2 regions of the Streptomyces sp. NPDC006925 genome follow, and region 1 is predicted to be linked to the other one. Evidence: predicted binding sites of a transcription regulator. Region 1 holds the regulator's gene; the other holds the start of a gene.
The links. Region 1 encodes HspR, which represses chaperone genes until heat shock. Its sites were predicted from a motif close to TTGAGNNNNNNNNNCTCAA; they were not measured.
Positions count from the first base shown of each region.

Region 2: a site for HspR is predicted at 6,985-7,003, ahead of lon (endopeptidase La). Genes of this name have one in related genera too.

Region 1 covers NZ_JBIAGB010000004.1:329,621-339,615, forward strand. Annotated here, with positions in the region: gene ACFYNS_RS09075 (pyridoxal phosphate-dependent aminotransferase) at 1-463, shown strand, start outside; gene ACFYNS_RS09080 (YbjN domain-containing protein) at 751-1,281, opposite strand; gene clpB (ATP-dependent chaperone ClpB) at 1,570-4,209, opposite strand; gene ACFYNS_RS09090 (serine hydrolase) at 4,421-5,368, shown strand; gene ACFYNS_RS09095 (heat shock protein transcriptional repressor HspR) at 5,471-5,941, opposite strand; gene dnaJ (molecular chaperone DnaJ) at 5,943-7,154, opposite strand; gene grpE (nucleotide exchange factor GrpE) at 7,182-7,919, opposite strand; gene dnaK (molecular chaperone DnaK) at 7,916-9,781, opposite strand.
Region 2 covers NZ_JBIAGB010000005.1:276,024-286,018, forward strand. Annotated here, with positions in the region: gene ACFYNS_RS10425 (nitrate- and nitrite sensing domain-containing protein) at 1-1,960, shown strand, start outside; gene ACFYNS_RS10430 (roadblock/LC7 domain-containing protein) at 1,957-2,631, shown strand; gene ACFYNS_RS10435 (MarR family transcriptional regulator) at 2,726-3,241, opposite strand; gene ACFYNS_RS10440 (lysozyme) at 3,479-4,432, shown strand; gene lon (endopeptidase La) at 4,506-6,962, opposite strand; gene ACFYNS_RS10450 (spermidine synthase) at 7,399-8,184, shown strand; gene ACFYNS_RS10455 (response regulator transcription factor) at 8,254-9,051, shown strand; gene ACFYNS_RS10460 (ATP-binding protein) at 9,142-9,995, shown strand, end outside.

The DNA.
Region 1 (9,995 bases):
CTCCTTCACGGGCTGGAAGGTCGGCTGGGTCACCGGCACCCCCGCGCTGGTGACCGCCGTACGCGCGGCCAAGCAGTATCTGACCTTCGTGTCGGCGGGGCCCTTCCAGTACGCCGTCGCGGAGGCGCTGGCGCTGCCCGACAGCTACTACACCGACCTGCGCGAGGGCCTGCGCCGCCGCCGGGACCTGCTGGCCCGCGGGCTCGAGGAGGCCGGCTTCGGGGTGCACCGCCCGCAGGGCACCTACTTCATCACCACCGACATCCGCCCGCTCGGCGCCACCGACGGGGTCGCCTTCTGCCTCGCCCTCCCCGAGCGCGTCGGCGTCGTCGCCGTCCCCACCCAGGTCTTCTACGACCACGCGGCAGAGGGCGCCCCCTACGTCCGCTTCGCGTTCTGCAAACGGGAGGACGTGCTGGACGAGGCGGCGCGGCGGCTGCGGGGTGTGGCGGGCACCGGCTGACCCGCCACATCCGGTGCGCGAGCCCCCGTGCTCGCGCCCCCGTACGCGGGACCCGCTCTCCCCCGTGCTTCCCCCGTTCCGCGGGTCCCGCGCGCTTGTCCAGGAGCCTCCCGGCTCGGGATGCCGCGCGGTACCTGACGGGTGTCAGGGCCCGACCGGCACCGCGGGCCGGGCAGGGGAACGGCACCGGCACGGTGCGGGCAGGGCTCCGGGACGCGGACAGACGAAGGGCAGGGCGCATCCTGAGGATGCGCCCTGCCCTTCGGGAACTCGGGGTGCCGACGCCGCTACGCGTCGCCGCCTTCGCCCTCGGAGGAGTCGATGTCCTTCTCCAGGCCGAACTGCTCCACCAGCCACTTGTCGAACTCGATGCTGGCGCGTACCCAGCTGACCGTGGACGAGACGAAGTGCTCCAGCGAGACGCCCGTACCCACCAGCATCTGCGCCTCACCGATCAGCCGGACGCTGCCGTCGTCGTGGGTGTGGCTGTAGACCTTGGGCCACAGGGTGCGGCGGTTCCAGTCGTCGATGGCCTCCAGCAGCTTGGGCTTGTCCTCGATGGTGTGCGGCCGGTCGTAGAACGTACGGACCGAGAAGACCTGCTGCTCCGCCTCACCCCGGAACATGAAGTAGGTGCGGAACTCCTCCCACGGCGCCGCGAGGTCTCCCTCGTCGTCGACGACGTACTTCAGCTCCATCTGGTCCAGGAGCTGCTTGACGAGGTCCTGGTCGGGGATGATCGGTCCGGTGGGACCGGACTCCTCCGGCTCCTCGGGCTGGCCCCCGAAGTTCGGGATCGAGGACGGGTCGATGCTCACGTGGGTGTTCCCTTCATACGGCTTCGGTCATCCTCCCGCACGGGCCCCCCGCGGTGACAACCCTGGGGGTTCGGCCCGGCCGGAGGCAGCGGAGGGGCGGCGCCCGCTGCGTGCGGCACCCCGCCACCCTTTCACCGTTTCACCGGTTCCGGCACCGACGCCCCGGAATGCCCCGGACAGCCGGGCGGCCCCGGTGCCCGCGCGCCGGGCCCGGGGGTGCGGGCAGCAGGCCCGGGGGTGCGGGAGGCGGCCTGCGGAGGGGCCGGCGGCCGGCCCCTCCGACGGGTCTCAGGCGTCCGCGGCCGCTCCGGGGGCCGAGCCCACCACCAGGCCCTCCCAGCCCTCGACGTGGTCCACCCGCACGGTGTCGCCGTCGCGGACCTCGCCCGCGAGGATCTCCCGGGCGAGCTGGTCGCCGATGGCGGTCTGGACGAGGCGGCGCAGCGGCCGGGCGCCGTAGGCCGGGTCGTTGCCCTCGACGGCGAGCCAGTCCAGCGCGGCGGGGGTGACATCCAGCGTCAGCCGCCGCTCGGCGAGGCGGGCCTGCAGTGCGTCGACCTGGAGCCGGGCGATCCGCCGCAGCTCGTCCCCGGCCAGCGCGGAGAAGACCACCAGGTCGTCCAGCCGGTTGAGGAACTCGGGCCGGAAGGCGGACCGGACGGCGGCGAGCACCTGTTCCCGCTTCTCCTCCTCCTTCTCCAGGGGGTCCATCAGGAACTGGCTGCCCAGGTTGGAGGTGAGGATGAGGATGGTGTTGCGGAAATCGACGGTGCGGCCCTGGCCGTCGGTGAGCCGGCCGTCGTCGAGGACCTGGAGCAGCACGTCGAAGACCTCGTGGTGCGCCTTCTCCACCTCGTCCAGCAGGACGACGCTGTAGGGGCGACGCCGCACGGCCTCGGTGAGCTGGCCGCCCTCCTCGTAGCCGACGTACCCGGGCGGCGCGCCGACCAGCCGGGCGACGCTGTGCTTCTCCCCGTACTCGCTCATGTCGATGCGGACCATGGCCCGCTCGTCGTCGAAGAGGAAATCCGCGAGGGCCTTGGCCAGCTCCGTCTTCCCGACGCCGGTGGGGCCGAGGAACATGAACGAGCCCGTGGGGCGATCGGGGTCGGCGATACCGGCCCGGCTGCGGCGCACCGCGTCGGAGACCGCGCGCACCGCCTCCTGCTGCCCGATCAGCCGCTTGCCGAGCTCCTCCTCCATCCGCAGGAGCTTCTGCGTCTCGCCCTCCAGCAGCCGGCCGGCCGGAATGCCCGTCCAGGAGGCGACGACGTCGGCGATGTCGTCCGAGCCGACCTCCTCCTTGACCATCCTGCTGTCCTTGTCGGCCTGGCCCGCCGCGATCTCCTTCTTGGCCTCTTCCTCCTCCTCGGTGGCGGCCGCCAGCTCGCGCTCGAGCGCCGGGATCTCGCCGTAGAGAAGCTTGGAGGCGGTGTCGAAGTCGCCGTCGCGCTGGGCGCGCTCGGCCTGGCCGCGCAGCTCGTCCAGCGTCTCCTTCAGCTCACCGACCCGGTTGAGGCCCTGCTTCTCCTTCTCCCAGCGGGCGGTGAGCCCGCGCAGCTCCTCCTCCTTGTCGGCCAGCTCGCGGCGCAGCCGCTCCAGCCGCTCGACGGAGGCGGGGTCGGTCTCCTTGTCCAGGGCCAGCTCCTCCATCTTGAGCCGGTCGACGGACCGCTGGAGCTCGTCGATCTCCACGGGTGAGGAGTCGATCTCCATGCGGAGCCGGGAGGCCGCCTCGTCCACCAGGTCGATGGCCTTGTCGGGGAGGAAGCGGGAGGTGATGTAGCGGTCCGAGAGGGCGGCGGCGGCCACCAGCGCGCTGTCGGAGATCTGCACCTTGTGGTGCGCCTCGTACCGCCCCTTGAGCCCGCGCAGGATCGCGATGGAGTCCTCGACGCTCGGCTCGGCGACCAGCACCTGCTGGAAGCGGCGCTCCAGCGCCGGGTCCTTCTCGATCCGCTCGCGGTACTCGTCCAGCGTGGTGGCGCCGACCATCCGCAGCTCGCCGCGGGCCAGCATCGGCTTGAGCATGTTGCCCGCGTCCATCGCCGAGTCGCCGCCGGCGCCCGCTCCGACGACGGTGTGCAGCTCGTCGATGAAGGTGATGATCTGGCCGTCGCTCTCCTTGATCTCGGAGAGCACGGTCTTGAGCCGCTCCTCGAACTCGCCGCGGTACTTGGCGCCCGCCACCATGGCGCCCAGGTCGAGGGCGACCAGCCGCTTGTTCCGCAGCGACTCCGGTACGTCGCCCTTGACCACCCGCTGGGCCAGTCCCTCGACGACGGCGGTCTTGCCGACGCCGGGCTCGCCGATGAGGACGGGGTTGTTCTTGGTGCGCCGGGAGAGCACCTGCACCACCCGGCGGATCTCCTGGTCCCGGCCGATGACGGGGTCGAGCTTGCCGTCCCGGGCCGCGGCGGTCAGGTCGGTGCCGAACTTCTCCAGGGCCTTGTAGGTGCCCTCGGGGTCCGGGTTGGTGACCCGCCGGCTGCCGCGCTGCGCGTTGAAGGCGTCCAGCAGCTTCCGGTCGTCGGCACCCTGCTGCTCGAGCAGCTCACCGGTGGCGCCACCCTTGGCCGCCAGCGCGATCAGCAGGTGCTCGGTGGAGACGAAGCTGTCGCCGAGGTCCTTGGCGCGCTGGGCCGCGTCGGCGATGACGGCGAGCAGGTCGCGGTCGGCCTGCGGCCGGCTCACCGTCTGCCCCTGCACGGTGGGCAGGGCCGCGAGCAGCCGCTCGGCGCCCGAGCGCAGCGCCGCCTGGTCGGCCTCGACGCCGGCGATCAGATCCTGGATGTTCTCGTTGTCCTCGCCCGTGAGCAGGGCGAGCAGCAGATGGGCCGGGGTGATGTCGGGGTGCCCGTCGCTCACCGCCCGGTCGTTGGCCGCGCCGATGGCGTCCCGGCTCTTGTTGGTCAGCTCCGCGTCCACGGTCCTGCGTCCTCCTCCAGTGCTGGCTGCGGGTGCCGTGCCCTGGCGCCCCCTGCGCCCCGATCACCGGCACTTGCTACCCATAGCATGCAACAAGTTGAGTCTATTCCACTCAACCTGAAAACGTCTACGATCCTTCTTGGTTCCCGGCCGCTCCGGCCCGGAAAATCGCCCAACGAGCCGCTCGGCAGCGGCATTTGGAGCTGACAGAGTGAAGATCGGCATTGCTGGCACCCACCGTGTCGCCACGGTGATGGTCACTTCCTCGGCCGTCCTGACGGCAGCCGCACTGGCCGCCCCGGCCGCCGCGGCAGCCCCCGCGGCCACCGCGCCGACCGCCGCCCGCACGGCCGCGGCCCCCGCGGTCACGGCCGCCAAGAAGCCGTCCGTCACCGCCAGGGGCGGCTACGTGATGAACAGCGGCACCGGCAGGAGCCTCTACACCAAGGCCGCCGACACCCGGCGGTCCACCGGCTCGACCACCAAGATCATGACGGCCCGGGTGGTACTCGCCCGCAAAAACCTCGACCTCTCCCGGAAGGTCACCATCCGGAAGGCGTACAGCGACTACATCGTCCGCAACACCGCCTCCTCGGCCCGGCTGATCGTCGGCGACAAGGTCACCGTCCGCCAGCTCCTCTACGGAATGATGCTGCCCTCCGGATGCGACGCCGCCTACGCGCTCGCCGACACCTTCGGCAAGGGCAGCACCCGCTCCGCGCGGGTGAAGTCCTTCATCGGCTCGATGAACTCCACCGCCCGCGGCCTCGGCCTGAAGGACACGCACTTCGACTCGTTCGACGGCATCGGCAAGGGCCGCAACTACTCCACCCCGCGCGACCTGACCAAGCTCGCCCGCGACGCGATGCGCTACTCGACCTTCCGCTCGGTCGTGAAGACCCGCTCCACCAAACAGAAGACGGTCACCAGGAGCGGCGGCTACCGGTACATGAACTGGCGCAACACCAACCCGCTGCTGGGCGGCTACTCCGGAGCGCTCGGCGTCAAGACCGGCTCGGGCCCCGAGGCGAAGTACTGCCTGGTCTTCGCCGCCAAGCGGGGCGGCAAAACCGTGATCGGCACCGTGCTGGCCTCTTCCTCGTCCGCCAACCGCACGAAGGACGCCAAGAAGCTGCTCTCCTACGGCTTCGCGAAGTAACAGCGGCAGGCCGGACCGCCCCGCCCCGGACCCGCCCGCGGGGCCGGGGCCGACGGCCGTGGCCGCCCCGGGACGGTGGCCGCCGGGGACCGGCCCCCCGGGTCACTCCCGGGGCCGGGGCCGCCAGACCACCAGCGCGCTGGACTGGCGCACATCCTCGTAGGGCACCAGATCGCGCCGGTAGGAGGCGTGCACCTGGGCCTCCCGCTGCTGCATCGCCGCCGCGGCGCCCTCCACCGCGGCCGACAGCTCGGCCACCCGCTGCCGGAGCGCCGTGACCTGGTTCTCCAGCTCGATGATCCGCTTGATACCGGCGAGGTTGATGCCCTCGTCCTGGCTGAGCCGCTGCACCTCGCGCAGCTGCTCGATGTCACGGGCCGAGTAGCGGCGGCCCCGCCCAGGCGTACGGTCGGGCGAGACCAGCCCCAACCGGTCGTACTGCCGCAGGGTCTGCGGGTGCAGCCCCGAGAGCTGCGCTGCGACCGAGATGACGTAGACGGGAGACTCGTCCGTCAGCTCGTACGCCGCGGAGCGCCCGGCCGCGAAGCGTCTGCGTCCGTCCCGGCCGTCCACCTCAGTCTCCCTTCGCTGCCTTGAACAACGCGGCCCGTGGATCCTCACCCGCCGTCGCGTCCCGGTAGGACTCCAGGGAGTCCCTCGCCTCGTCGTCCAGCGCCACCGGCACCGCGACCTCCACCGTCACCAGCAGATCGCCGCGGGTCCCGTCCTTGCGGACCGCGCCCTTGCCCCGGGCCCGCATCGTCCGCCCGGACGGCGTACCCGGCGGGACCTTGAGGGTGACCGGCGGACCGCCCAGCGTCGGGACCTTCACCTCACCACCGAGCGCGGCCTCCGGGAAGGTGACCGGAACGGTGACCGTCAGATTGTCGCCCCTGCGGCCGAACACCGGGTGCTTGTCCACGTTGACGACGACATACAGGTCACCGTTGGGGCCGCCCCGCTCGCCGGGAGCGCCCTTGCCGCGCAGCCGGATGCGCTGCCCGTCGGTGACGCCCGCCGGGATGCGGACCTGCATCGTGCGCGAGCTGGTCGCCCGGCCGGACCCCTTGCAGGTGTCGCAGGGGTCCTGCGCGATCAGGCCGCGGCCCTTGCAGTCCACGCACGGGTCGGTCAGCGAGAAGCCGCCGCCCGTGCCCCGGGAGACCTGCCCGGTGCCCACGCAGGTGGGGCACACCCGCGGGGTGCCGTTCTTGTCCCCCGTCCCCGCGCAGTCCTTGCACGCGGCGCTGGAGGACATCCGCAGCGGGACCGTGGCCCCGTCCACCGCCTCGGTGAAGCTGAGCGTCACCTCGGACTCGATGTCCTGCCCGCGCCGGGGCTGGGTCCGGGTACCGGCGCCGCCGCGGTTGAACAGCCCGCCGAAGACGTCGCCGAGCCCGCCGCCGAAGCCCCCGGCACCGCCGGGACCGCCGGGGGAGCCGGCCCCGCCGCCGCCCTGGCCGCCGAACAGGTCGCCCAGGTCGAAGTTGAACGTTCCGGCGCCGCCCGGCCCGCCCGCGCCGCCGCCGGGCCGGAAGCCGCCGCCGTTGCCGAAGAGACTGCGCGCCTCGTCGTACTCCTTGCGCCGCTTGGCGTCACCGAGCACGTCGTACGCCTCGGAGGCGTCCTTGAAGCGCTCCTCGGCCTTGGGGTCGCCGGCGTTGGCGTCCGGGTGGTTCTCCCGGGCCAGCTTGCGGTACGCCTTCTTGATCTCGGCTTCGGTGGCGTCCTTGGGGACGCCGAGGACCTTGTAGTAGTCCTTCTCGATGAAGTCCTTGGTACTCATCCTCGACGTCCCTCCTCCCGCACGCGGTCAGCCCTCGTCCGGGCCACCGTTCTCCTCTTCAGCCGCCGGCGCCTCGGCACCGGCCTCGCCCTTGCCGCCCGCGGCACCGGGCTGCGGCTCGGCCACGCCGACCCGCGCGGGACGGATGGTCCGCTCGCCGATTCGGTACCCGGGTTGCAGGATCTGCACGCACGTCGTCTCCGTGACCTCCGGAGAGTAGGAGTGCATCAGAGCCTCGTGCACCGTCGGGTCGAAGGGCTCGCCCTCCTTGCCGAACTGCATCAGCCCCATCTTGGCCGCGACGGTCTCCAGCGACTCGGCGACCGACTTGAAGCCGCCCACCAGCTCGCCGTGGTCCCGCGCCCGGCCGATGTCGTCCAGCACCGGCAGCAGCTCGGTCAGCAGGTTCGCGACGGCGATCTCCTTGACCGCCTCCCGGTCCCGCTCGACCCTGCGGCGGTAGTTCTGGAACTCCGCCTGCAGCCGCTGAAGGTCCTGGGTGCGCTCGTGGAGGGCCTTCCGGGCGGCCTCCAGCTCGGAGACCGGGCCGCCCTCGGCGGACTCGCCCTGCTCCTGGTCGCCGCCCTCCGCTTCCCAGACGTCCTGTGCGCTCACATCGCCCTCACTCTGCTGGGCGTCCCCGGCCGACGGCGCCCCGGGCGCCGCCTCCTGGTCGGAGGCGGCTGCCCGGTCCGCGTCACTCGGCTCACCGGCGTCGGCGGGGACGTCGGACTCCTTGCCGAAGCCCGCGGTCTCCTCCGTCACGCCGCACCGTCCTTGGGCTTCTGGTCCTCGTCGACGATCTCGGCGTCCACGACGTCGTCCTCACCGGCGCCACCCTCGGCCTTGCCGGCACCGGCCGCGCCGCCCTCGGCGCCGCCTTCCTGGGCCTGCTGGGCGTCGGCGTAGAGGGCCTGACCCAGCTTCTGGCTGGTGGCCGCGACCTTCTCGGACGCCTCACGGATGGCCGCGGTGTCCTCGCCCTTGAGCTTCTCCTTCAGGTCCTCCAGCGAGGTCTCGACCTCGGACTTGGTCTCGGCCGGGACCTTCTCCTCGTTGTCCTTGAGGAACTTCTCCGTCGTGTAGACGAGCTGCTCGGCCTGGTTGCGCGTCTCGGCGGCCTCGCGGCGCTTGTGGTCCTCGTCGGCGTACTGCTCGGCCTCCCGCATCATCCGCTCGATGTCTTCCTTGGGAAGGCTGGAGCCGCCGGTGACCTGCATCTTCTGTTCCTTGCCGGTGCCCAGGTCCTTGGCGGAGACGTGCATGATCCCGTTGGCGTCGATGTCGAAGGTGACCTCGATCTGCGGGACGTTGCGCGGCGCCGGGGGCAGGCCGGTCAGCTCGAACATGCCGAGCTTCTTGTTGTAGGCGGCGATCTCCCGCTCGCCCTGGAAGACCTGGATCTGCACCGAGGGCTGGTTGTCCTCCGCGGTGGTGAAGGTCTCCGAGCGCTTGGTCGGGATGGTGGTGTTGCGCTCGATCAGCTTGGTCATGATGCCGCCCTTGGTCTCGATACCGAGGGACAGCGGGGTGACGTCCAGCAGCAGGACGTCCTTGACCTCGCCCTTGAGCACACCGGCCTGGAGGCTGGCGCCGATGGCCACGACCTCGTCCGGGTTCACGCCCTTGTTCGCGTCCTTGCCGCCGGTCAGCTCCTTGACGAGCTCCGCGACGGCGGGCATCCGGGTGGAGCCGCCGACGAGCACCACGTGGTCGATCTCGCTGAGCTGGATGCCCGCGTCCTTGATCACGTTGTGGAACGGCGTCTTGCAGCGCTCCAGCAGGTCCTGCGTGAGCTGCTGGAACTGCGCCCGGGTCAGCTTCTCGTCCAGGTGCAGCGGGCCCTCGGCCGAAGCGGTGATGTAGGGCAGGTTGATCGTGGTCTCGGTGGACGAGGACAGCTCGATCTTCGCCTTCTCCGCGGCCTCCCGGAGGCGCTGGAGGGCCATCTTGTCCTTGCCCAGGTCCACGCCGTGGCCGGACTGGAACTGCTTGACCAGGTAGTCGACGACCCGCTGGTCCCAGTCGTCACCACCGAGGTGGTTGTCGCCGTTGGTCGCCTTGACCTCGACGACACCGTCGCCGATCTCCAGCAGCGAGACGTCGAAGGTGCCGCCGCCGAGGTCGAAGACCAGGATCGTCTGGTCCTCCTTCTCCAGCCCGTAGGCGAGGGCCGCGGCGGTCGGCTCGTTGACGATCCGGAGCACGTTCATGCCCGCGATCTCGCCGGCCTCCTTGGTGGCCTGCCGCTCGGCGTCGTTGAAGTACGCCGGGACGGTGATGACCGCGTCGGCGACCTTCTCGCCCAGGTACGACTCGGCGTCCCGCTTCAGCTTCTGCAGCACGAAGGCGCTGATCTGCTGCGGGTTGAACTCCTTGTCGTCGATACCGATCTTCCAGTCGGTACCCATGTGCCGCTTGACCGACCGGATCGTCCGGTCGACGTTGGTGACCGCCTGCCGCTTGGCCACCTCGCCGACGAGCACTTCGCCGTTCTTCGCGAAGGCCACGACGGACGGCGTGGTCCTGGCGCCCTCGGCGTTGGTGATGACGGTGGGCTCACCGCCCTCGAGAACACTGACGACGGAGTTCGTCGTACCCAGGTCGATGCCGACCGCACGAGCCATTTCGGGTTCCTCCAGCTTGGTCTTGAGTGAAGCTGACTCAAGAGTGCACGACCGGGGAGAATGCGTCAAGAAGCTTGAGTCGAGCCGACTCAAGCTCCATGACTACGGTGCGCGCATACCTGCTTGCGAGGAGACCCGGAGCCCCGCCCAGGAGGGGCGCGGCAGCGGTACGCGACCCCCGGGGCCGACGGCTCCCGGACCGCTCCCGGACGAC
Region 2 (9,995 bases), on a different contig from region 1:
CGGTTCTCAGCGGCTCGGCAAGGACCCGGTGGGCGAGGAGCCGATCACCTTCCGCGGCCGCAACGACGAGTTCGCGGACGTGGTGCGAGCGCTCAACACGCTGCGGGCAACCGCGACCGACCTGCGGCGCCGGTCGGCGTGCGCGGAGAAGGAACAGGACCAGCTCGCTGTCGAGAAGGCGCAACTGACCGAGCGCCACCAGCTGCTGGGAGAAGAGTGCGACGCCCTGCGGGAAGAGCTCCGAGCGGCGCATGAGCAGTCGCCCATCGCGGCCCCGCACAGCACGGCCGCGGCGCCGACGCATGCGACGGGTGCGACGGACACGATTGCGGACGGTGTCGGCGAGAGCGCGCACGAGGCCGCCGGTGACGGCGCGGGGGCGGACCGCAGCGCGTTCGCCGATCTGGGCAGCCGCACCCTCTCGCTGGTCGAACACCAGCTCGGCATCATCGAGGGGCTGGAGGAGAGGGAGGCCGACCCCGACCGGCTCGACACCCTCTTCAAACTGGACCACCTGGCCACGCGCATGCGGCGGCACAGCGAGAATCTGCTGCTGCTGGCGGGTGCGGACCGCACCGAAGGTCACGACTCGTCCGCGGCCGTGGCCCCGGCACCGCTGCTGGACGTGCTGCGCGCGGCTGTCAGCGAGATAGCGGAGTACGAGCGAGTGGAGCTGGGGACACCGGCGCCGGAGGTACCGGTCACCGGGTCCGCCGCCGACGACCTCAGCCACTTGGTCGCCGAACTCCTCGACAACGCGGCGGGCTTCTCCCCTGCCGGATCCGGAGTGCGTCTGGGCGCCCGGCTGCTGGAGAGCGGAGCCGCCCTGGTGTCCGTGGAGGACGAGGGCCAGGGCGTGCCCGAGCCGCAGCTCGCCGAGCTCAACACCCGGCTGGCCGAACCGCAGGCCGCGACCGAGGTCGAGGCGCTGCGGGCGAACAGTGGCTGGGGTCTGGGGATGTACGTGGTCGCCCGGTTGTCGGCCCGGCACGGAATCCGGGTGGAGCTGCGCGGCCGGGAGGCGGGCGGCACCGTGGCCGAGGTGACGGTGCCCCGGACCCTGCTGCCCGGCAGCGGCGACGGGGCGGAGCAGCCGCCCGGAGCGGAGGACCACGAACGGCCCGCGGACCGGCACCCTCAGGCCGAGGAACAGGTGCACGCGCGGTCGGAGGAGCCGGAGGCGCGGGAGGAGCCGGACGCCGCCGCAGTCGAGGCAGCCGCCTGGACGGGGGCAGCCGCGCCGGGCACCTCGGGGACGGGCGCATCAGGGCTGGGTGCCGCCGGGCCGGAGGCGCGGCACCCCGAGCCCCGGGGCCCCCTTACCCATCCGGGCCTGCCGCAGCGGGTGCGGAGGGAGACGCCGCGCGAGTCGGCCGTCCCGCATCCGCGCAGCGGCGCCACCGCGGAGGAGCTGCGCCGCAGGCTCGACGGGTTCCAGCAGGGGGCCCGTGAGGGACTCCGGGACGCGGGAGCGCAGGCCGCACCCACGGCCGCCAGGGTCCCCTCTCCCGCCGGTTCGCCCGAGGCCGAACGGATCCGGCACGAGGAGCACGCCGAACACGACGAGCACGACGAGCACGACGAGCACGACGAGGCCGCCGAACACGACGGGCTGGACACGCCGCACGACGAGCAGAACCGGCCCGCCGCGCTCCGGGAACAGGAGCAACACGCCGCGCACGACGAGCAGGACGCGCAGGGTCGGCACGCCGGGCAGGATGTGCGGCAGGCGTACGAGGGCCACGCCGGGCACGCCGGGCCGGAGCCGCACAGCGGACACGACGGGTCGGAGCCGCACGCCGGACACGCCGGACACGGGCAGCAGGACACTCCGCGGGACCGGGAGGGCCGGGGAAGCGATCAGGAGGCACGGGGCGCGCAGCCCGAGGACATCAGCAGTGCGGAAAAGCGAGCGGGGGCGCAGCTTGACGGTGGTACCGCCGAGGAGGCACGTAAGTGAACCCGCTCAACACGGGCACGTCCGGCAGCGCGGAGGCACGTAACCTTCGCTGGCTGCTCGGCAAACTGGTCGAAGAGGTGCCGGGGATCCGGTCCGTGGCGGTCGTCTCGTCCGACGGCCTGCTGCTGCTCGCGTCCGACCCCGCGCTCGGCGTCGAGCACGGGTCCTCCGCCTTGGGGACCGAGTACGGCCGCTCCGTCGTGGGCGCCGAGCAGGGACGGCGCCAGGAGCAGCACGCCGGGCTCCGGGAGCAGCAGCCCGCGTACGCGGGGCAGGGTGCGGGGACTCCGGCGGCGGCCCGCGAGCAGGCGGGCACCACGCGGGCGGGCATTCCGGTGCGGCGGCGGGGCGGACGCCCGGCCGCCGGTCCGCGCGGCACCAGCGGGGACCTGGCCGCTCTGGTGTCCGGGGTGGCCTCGCTGACGTTCGCCGCGGCCGAGCTGATGGAGGCCGGCATGGTGAAGCAGACCATCGTCTCCATGGACGAGGGTGCGCTGCTCGTGATGGCCATCGGGGACGGCTCGCTGCTGGGGGTGCATGCCGCGGCCGGCTGCGACATGGCAGCGGTCGGCTACCAGATGGGGTTGTTCGTCGGCCGGGCCGGGCATGTGCTGACGCCCGAGCTGCGCAGTGAGCTGCGGGGAGCGGTGGGCGCGGGCGCGGGCCGGTAGAGCTGCCGCGGGGCTCCCGGACGCCCGCGGCCACTCGTCCCTGCGGCCACTCGTCCCTGCGGCCACTCGTCCCTGCGGCCACTCGTCCCTGCGGCTACTCGTCCTGGTCGGCCAGCGAGTTGAGGCGGTGCAGGAGGCGGGCCAGCTCGGCGATCTCTTTGCGGTCCCAGGCGGCGAGCTTGCGGGCGTAGGACAGGCGGCGCGCGTCCCGTACCCGGGTGAACCGCTCCCGGCCCTCCGCCGTGAGGCGGACGAGCGAAGCTCGCCGGTCCGCGGGGTCGGTGCGCCGGTCGACCAGGCCGAGCTGCAGCAGCGCGTGCAGCTGGCGGCTTATCGTCGCCTTGCCGACACCGAAGTAGGCGGCAAGTTCGGTCGCCCGCTGCTCGCCCGTGTCCTCGAGGCGGACCAGCAGTCCGTACGCGGCGGGTTCCAGGTCGGGGTGGACCTGGCGGGCCATCTCGCCCGAGGAGGCGCGGGCGCGGCGCAGGAAGACGGCCAACTCCCGTTCGACGTCGAGGCATTCGGGGCCGAACGGCTCTGCCGGGTCCTCGTGGCCCGCGGGGTCTGTGGACTTCTTGTGCACGTCAGTGGTGCCTCCGGCGTTTTCCATGAAGAAACTTATCTCCAGCGCGCCCGATAGTCGCAGCTCCGCCAGTATTTCGCAGGAGTAGACCAACGGCAGCAGTCGGGGCGTCTTCCGCGTGGCCGGTCTACGCGCGTACCTTCGTCCTGACATGACCACACCAGTGGCGTGTTGTTGCTCCCGCGCGTCGCAGAGCAAAACCCCCCACATCGGTAAATACTACGTACGTACCAGACCCCCACCACCGAGGCTCCGGAGGCAGCGATGCCCAGCTTCAGATCCGGTACGGCCCGTCGCAGACGCGGAACCGCGGCTGTCATCGGGATGTTCGTCTCCCTTCTCGCACTCGTCCTGGCACTTCCGGGCGCGGCCTCGGCCGCTTCCGGCAACGGGGACAGCGGTACGAAGTCGGCCAAGGCCACGACACCTGGCAAGGCCTCGGAATCGGCCAAGAGCACCGAGGGCCTGCGCGGCAACCCCAAGGCGCCCGCCAAGCGCGGCGAAGCCTGGATGGGCGCGGGCGTGCGGATGCACGAAGCCGACTCCACCGACGGTACCCAGCCCGACAAGAACCGCGCCGGCCTGCTCGCATCGGTGCACGGCGTGGACGTCAGCAGCCACCAGGGGAACGTCGCCTGGTCGACGCTGTGGAACAGCGGGGTCCGCTTCGCCTACTCCAAGGCGACCGAGGGCACCAGCTACAAGAACCCCTACTTCGCCCAGCAGTACAACGGCTCCTACAACGTGGGCATGATCAGGGGCGCTTACCACTTCGCGCTGCCCAGCTCCTCCAGCGGCGCCACGCAGGCGAACTACTTCGCCGGCAACGGCGGCGGTTGGAGCAAGGACGGCAAGACCCTGCCGGGCGTGCTCGACATCGAGTACAACCCTTACGGCGCGACCTGCTACGGCCTGAGCAAGAGCGCGATGGTGAACTGGATCAAGGACTTCACCAGCACCTACAAGGCGCGGACCGGGCGCGACGCGGTCATCTACACCACCACGAGCTGGTGGACCCAGTGCACCGGCAACAGCAGCGCCTTCGGGAACTCCAACCCGCTCTGGATCGCCCGCTACGCCTCCGCACCGGGCACCCTCCCGGCCGGGTGGGGCTTCTACACCTTCTGGCAGTACACCTCCAGCGGCCCGACCGTGGGTGACCACGACTACTTCAACGGGTCGATGACACGTCTGAAGGTTCTGGCCAACGGAGGCTGAGCAGTTCCGTCACACCACGCATGCGAGTGGCCCCCGCCGTCCGGCGGGGGCCACTCTGCGCCGGTCACACCCGTCACGCCGCGACCGGCGCCTCCCTCGCAGGTGCCTGCGCGGGGGTCAGCGCCAGCTCCAGGACCTGGCGGACGTCGGAGACAGGGTGGACGTCGAGACCCTCCAGCACCTCCGCCGGAACGTCGTCCAGGTCGGGCTCGTTGCGCTTCGGAATGACCACCGTGGTCACTCCGGCCCGGTGCGCCGCCAGCAGCTTCTGCTTGACGCCGCCGATGGGCAGCACCCTGCCGGTCAGCGACACCTCACCGGTCATCGCCACTTCGGGCCGCACCTGGCGACCGCTCAGCAGCGAGGCCAGGGCCGTCGTCATGGTGACACCGGCGCTGGGGCCGTCCTTGGGCACGGCGCCCGCCGGTACGTGCAGGTGGATGCCGCGCTCCTTCAGATCGCCGACCGGCAGCTCCAGTTCCGCGCCGCGGGAGCGCAGGTAGGACAGGGCGATGTGCGCGGACTCCTTCATCACGTCGCCGAGCTGGCCGGTCAGGGTCAGCCCGGAGGCGCCCGTCTCGGGGTCGGCCAGCGACGCCTCGACGAAGAGCACATCGCCCCCGGCGCCGGTGACGGCCAGTCCGGTCGCCACGCCCGGCACCGCGGTGCGGCGCTCGGCCGGGTCCTGCGCGGCCTCGGGGGTGTGCCGGGGACGGCCGATCAGCTCGCGCAGCGCGTCCACCCCGACGCTGTAGGGCAGCTCGGCCTCGCCCAGTTGGTGCTTGGCCGCCACCTTGCGGAGCACCCGCTGGACGGACCGCTCCAGCGAGCGGACGCCTGCCTCCCGGGTGTACTCCGCGGCCAGCTTGCGCAGCGCGGGCTCCTCGATGACGACCTCGCCGCTCTCCAGCCCGGCCCGCTCCAGTTGCCGGGGCAGCAGGTGGTCGCGGGCGATGGTGACCTTCTCGTGCTCGGTGTACCCGTCGAGCTCGACGACCTCCATCCGGTCGAGCAGCGGCTGCGGCACGGCCTCCAGGACGTTGGCGGTGGCCAGGAAGACGACGTCGGACAGGTCGAGCTCGACCTCCAGGTAGTGGTCCCGGAAGGTGTGGTTCTGCGCGGGGTCCAGCACCTCCAGCAGCGCGGCCGCCGGGTCGCCCCGGAAGTCGGAGCCGACCTTGTCGACCTCGTCCAGCAGCACGACGGGGTTCATCGATCCGGCCTCCTTGACGGCCCGGACGATCCGGCCCGGCTGGGCTCCGACGTAGGTGCGCCGGTGGCCGCGGATCTCGGCCTCGTCCCGGACGCCGCCGAGCGCGACGCGGACGAACTTCCGGCCCATCGCACGGGCGACGCTCTCGCCGAGCGAGGTCTTCCCGACCCCGGGCGGACCGGTCAGCGCCAGCACCGCTCCGCCGCGTCGTCCGCCGACGACGCCGAGTCCGCGCTCGGCACGCCGCTTGCGGACGGCGAGGTACTCGGTGATGCGCTCCTTGACGTCCTGCAGCCCGGCGTGGTCCGCGTCCAGCACGCTCTGGGCGCTGGTGATGTCGTAGGCGTCCTCGGTGCGCTCATTCCAGGGCATCTCCAGGACGGTGTCGAGCCAGGTGCGGATCCAGCTGCCCTCGGGCGACTGGTCGCTGGAGCGCTCCAGCTTGTCGACCTCCTTGAGGGCGGCCTTCTCGACCTCCTCGGGCAGACCGGCGGCCTCGACGCGGGCGCGGTAGTCCTCGCTCTCGTCCTCCGGGTCGCCGTTGAGTTCGCTCAGCTCCTTGCGGACCGCGTCGAGCTGGCGGCGCAGCAGGAACTCGCGCTGCTGCTTGTCCACACCCTCCTGGACGTCCTTGGCGATGGACTCGGCCACGTCCTGCTCGGCCAGGTGCTCGCGCAGCGCGGCGGTGGCGAGCCGGAGCCGCTCCACCGGGTCGGTGGTCTCCAGAAGCCCCAGCTTCTGCTCCGTGGACAGGAACGGGGAGTAGCCCGCGTTGTCGGCGAGCTGGCCGACGTCGTCGATCTGCTGCACCCGGTCCACGACCTGCCAGGCGCCGCGCTTGCGCAGCCAGTCGGTGATGAGCGCCTTGTACTCCTTCATCTGCTCGGCGACCTGGCCGGGCTTGGAGCCTCCCCGGCCGGAGGCTGGGGAAGGGTCGGGCCCGGTCTCGGCGACGGGCGTGCCCTCGACCCACAGGGCGGCACCGGGGCCGGTCGTCCCGGTACCGACGCGGATCCGGCGCAGCCCGCGGATCAGCGCCCCGGGGTCGCCGTCCGCGAGCCGGCCGGTCTGCTCCACCCGGCCCTCGACACCGATCTCCGCATAGCTGCCCGCGACCCTCGGGACGAGCAGTACCCGCGGCTTCTCACCGTCGGGCGCGTCCGAGGCAGCTGACTTCGCGGCATCGACGGCGGCCCGCACATCGTTGTCCGAGAGTTCCAGCGGCACCACCATTCCCGGCAGCACGACACCGTCCTCGGCGTCGATGGGCAGCACGGGCAGGGTGAGTGGTGTGGACTCCAGGGACTCAGCAGCCATGATCTCTCCCTAGGCAGGCAAGTTGAGTAGTACCCGCTCAATGCTTTTGAGGCTGCTGATGTTCCCCACAGAGGGGGAGGACGTGTTCGCCGTGAGCGATCGGGCCTCCCGGCGCCCCGCATTCCCGGCGATCGCCCGGCCACCCCTGCACCCGCCGACACGAGGCGCCCTCCGGAGTGTCGCCACCGCCGCCGTCCTGCGGGCCGGTCCCTCCCGTCAGGGCGCCGCCCTCGGACCGGTCGCCCCTGTCGCAGTCATCGCTCCCGCAAGCACCGAGCGCGCCCAGTGCGACGACAGTGGCACCGAGAGCTATGGACCGACGCGCGTTCACATTCCCCCCACGTCCCGTTGAACACCCCTGCGATACGCCCCACCTCGGGGTGAGATTGACATGATCATTCTCATCGGATCACCACAGCCGCCCTACCCTGCTCCCATGTCGAACCCCGCGATCCCCGCGACCCGCTCAGCCGCCGCGGAGCAGACAGTCACCCTCGAGCGGCGCTCGGGCCCGTACGGCGAGGTCGTCCTGCGGCAGCGCGGCGCGCACTTCGAGATCATCGCCAATGGCTGCTTCCTGATGGACACCTCCGACGGCCGCTCGGAACGGCTTCTGGTGCGGGCGGCCCGGGACGAACTCTCCCGGGGTGGGGAAGACCACTCCGGTAGGGCGGTGACTCCCCCGGACCCGGAGGACCGCACGGACGGCACGGACCACCCGGCCGGCCCGCGGCTGCTCATCGGCGGCCTCGGGGTCGGTTTCTCGCTGGCGGAAGCAGCGGCCGAGCCGCACTGGGGCCGGGTGACGGTCGTCGAACGGGAGCCCGCGATCCTCGACTGGCACCGCGGCGGACCGCTCGCCGGCATCTCGGGACCGGCACTGGCCGACCCGCGCACCGAACTGGTGGAGGCCGACCTGGTGGCGTATGTCCATCGGGCCGCCGAGACCGGGCCCCGGTTCGACGCGTTGTGTCTGGACATCGACAACGGTCCGGAGTGGACGGTCACCGACGGCAACTCCACCCTCTACTCCCCCGCCGGGCTGGCCGCCTGCCGCGCGGCCCTGGCACCCGGCGGGGTCCTGGCCGTGTGGTCGGCCCAGCCGTCGCCCGCATTCGAGGGATCTCTGCGCAATGCGGGCTTCTGCCGTGTTCGGACGGATGAGATCCCGGTCGCCCGAGGCGTCCCCGACGTGGTCCACTTCGCGGCACGACCGGCGTAGCCGAGGCCCGTAGCAGGCCCTTACGCTGCTGTCTCAGGAAAGCCGGAAGAGCCACAGGGGCGGGGTCGCATGGACCAGAAGAACACCACTCAGACACCTGGCGGCGCTGCCGCCGCGACCACCCCGGGCGCGCAGCGCCGCATTCTCGTCGTGGAGGACGACCCCACCATCGTGGACGCCCTCGCGCGGCGGCTGCGCGCCGAGGGCTTCCAGGTGCAGACCGCCGGGGACGGGCCGGCCGCCGTGGACACCGCGGAGGCCTGGCAGCCGGACCTGCTGGTGCTGGACGTGATGCTGCCCGGATTCGACGGCCTGGAGGTCTGCCGCCGGGTGCAGGCCCAGCGTCCGGTGCCGGTGCTGATGCTGACCGCGCGGGACGACGAGACCGACATGCTGGTCGGTCTCGGCGTGGGCGCCGACGACTACATGACCAAGCCCTTCTCCATGCGCGAGGTCGCGGCCCGCGTGCATGTACTGCTGCGCAGGGTCGAGCGGGCCACCCTGGCCGCGCACACGCCGCGCAGCGGCATCCTGCGGCTCGGGGAGCTGGAGATCGACCACGCGCAGCGGCGGGTCCGGGTCACCGGCGAGGACGTGCACCTGACACCCACCGAGTTCGATCTGCTGGTGTGCCTGGCCCACTCACCCCGTGCGGTGCTCTCGCGCGAGCAGCTGCTGGCCGAGGTGTGGGACTGGGCCGACGCCTCCGGCACCCGCACCGTCGACAGCCACATCAAGGCGCTGCGCCGCAAGATCGGCGCGGAGCGGATCCGCACCGTGCACGGGGTCGGCTACGCGCTGGAGACGCCGGGCAACCCGGACGGCGCGCCGGCACCGGTCACGGGCGCCGCGGCCGAGGGCTCCTGACGGCCGGAGGGACGGAGCGAGGTGTCCGTTTCCGTGTCCATCTCCCTCCGCGCGCGCACCCGCTCGTGCGCGCGCCGGGTCGTCCGCTTCCTGGGCCGTGCGCTGGTCCGCTGCCGCCGGGCCGCGGCGCGGCAGGGTGCCGAGGCCTGGGGCCAGCTGTGGGAGGGCCTGCGGCCGGTCGACCCGTACCGGTCGGTGAAGGCGGCGCTGGGCTGGCTGGTGATCGTCTCCGTGGTGATCACCACACTGCTGGCGCTCTTCGCCGTGCAGTCCGCGACCGAGCTGCGCGTCATCACGATCATCTCCATCGTGGCCTCGCTGCTGATCACCCAGTTCGTGGCGCAGTCGCTGACCGCGCCGCTGGACGAGATGAGCAGCGTGGCCAAGGCGATGGCCGGCGGCGACTACTCCCGGCGGGTGCGCGGCGAGCGGCGTGACGAGTTCGGTGAGCTGGCTGCGAACTTCAACCGGATGGCGGCCGACCTGGAGGCCGTCGACCAGCACCGCAAGGAGCTGGTGGCCAATGTCTCGCACGAGCTGCGCACCCCGATCGCGGCGCTGCGCGCGGTGCTGGAGAACGTGGTGGACGGGGTCTCGGAGGCCGATCCGGAGACGATGCGCACCGCCCTGTCGCAGACCGAGCGCCTGGGCCGCCTCGTGGACCATCTGCTGGACCTCTCCCGGCTGGACAACGGGGTGGTACCGCTGGGCTCGCGGCGCTTCGAGGTGTGGCCGTATCTGGCGGGGGTGCTGAAGGAGGCCAACATGAGCAAGGGCTCGGGCCGCTCCCGCAAGGACGTCCATCTGCATCTGGACGTCTCCCCGCCCGAGCTGCGGGCCTACGCGGACCCCGAGCGGCTGCACCAGGTCGTGGCCAACCTGATCGACAACGCCGTCAAGCACAGCCCGCAGCACGGCCGGGTCACGGTGCGGGCCAGGCCCGG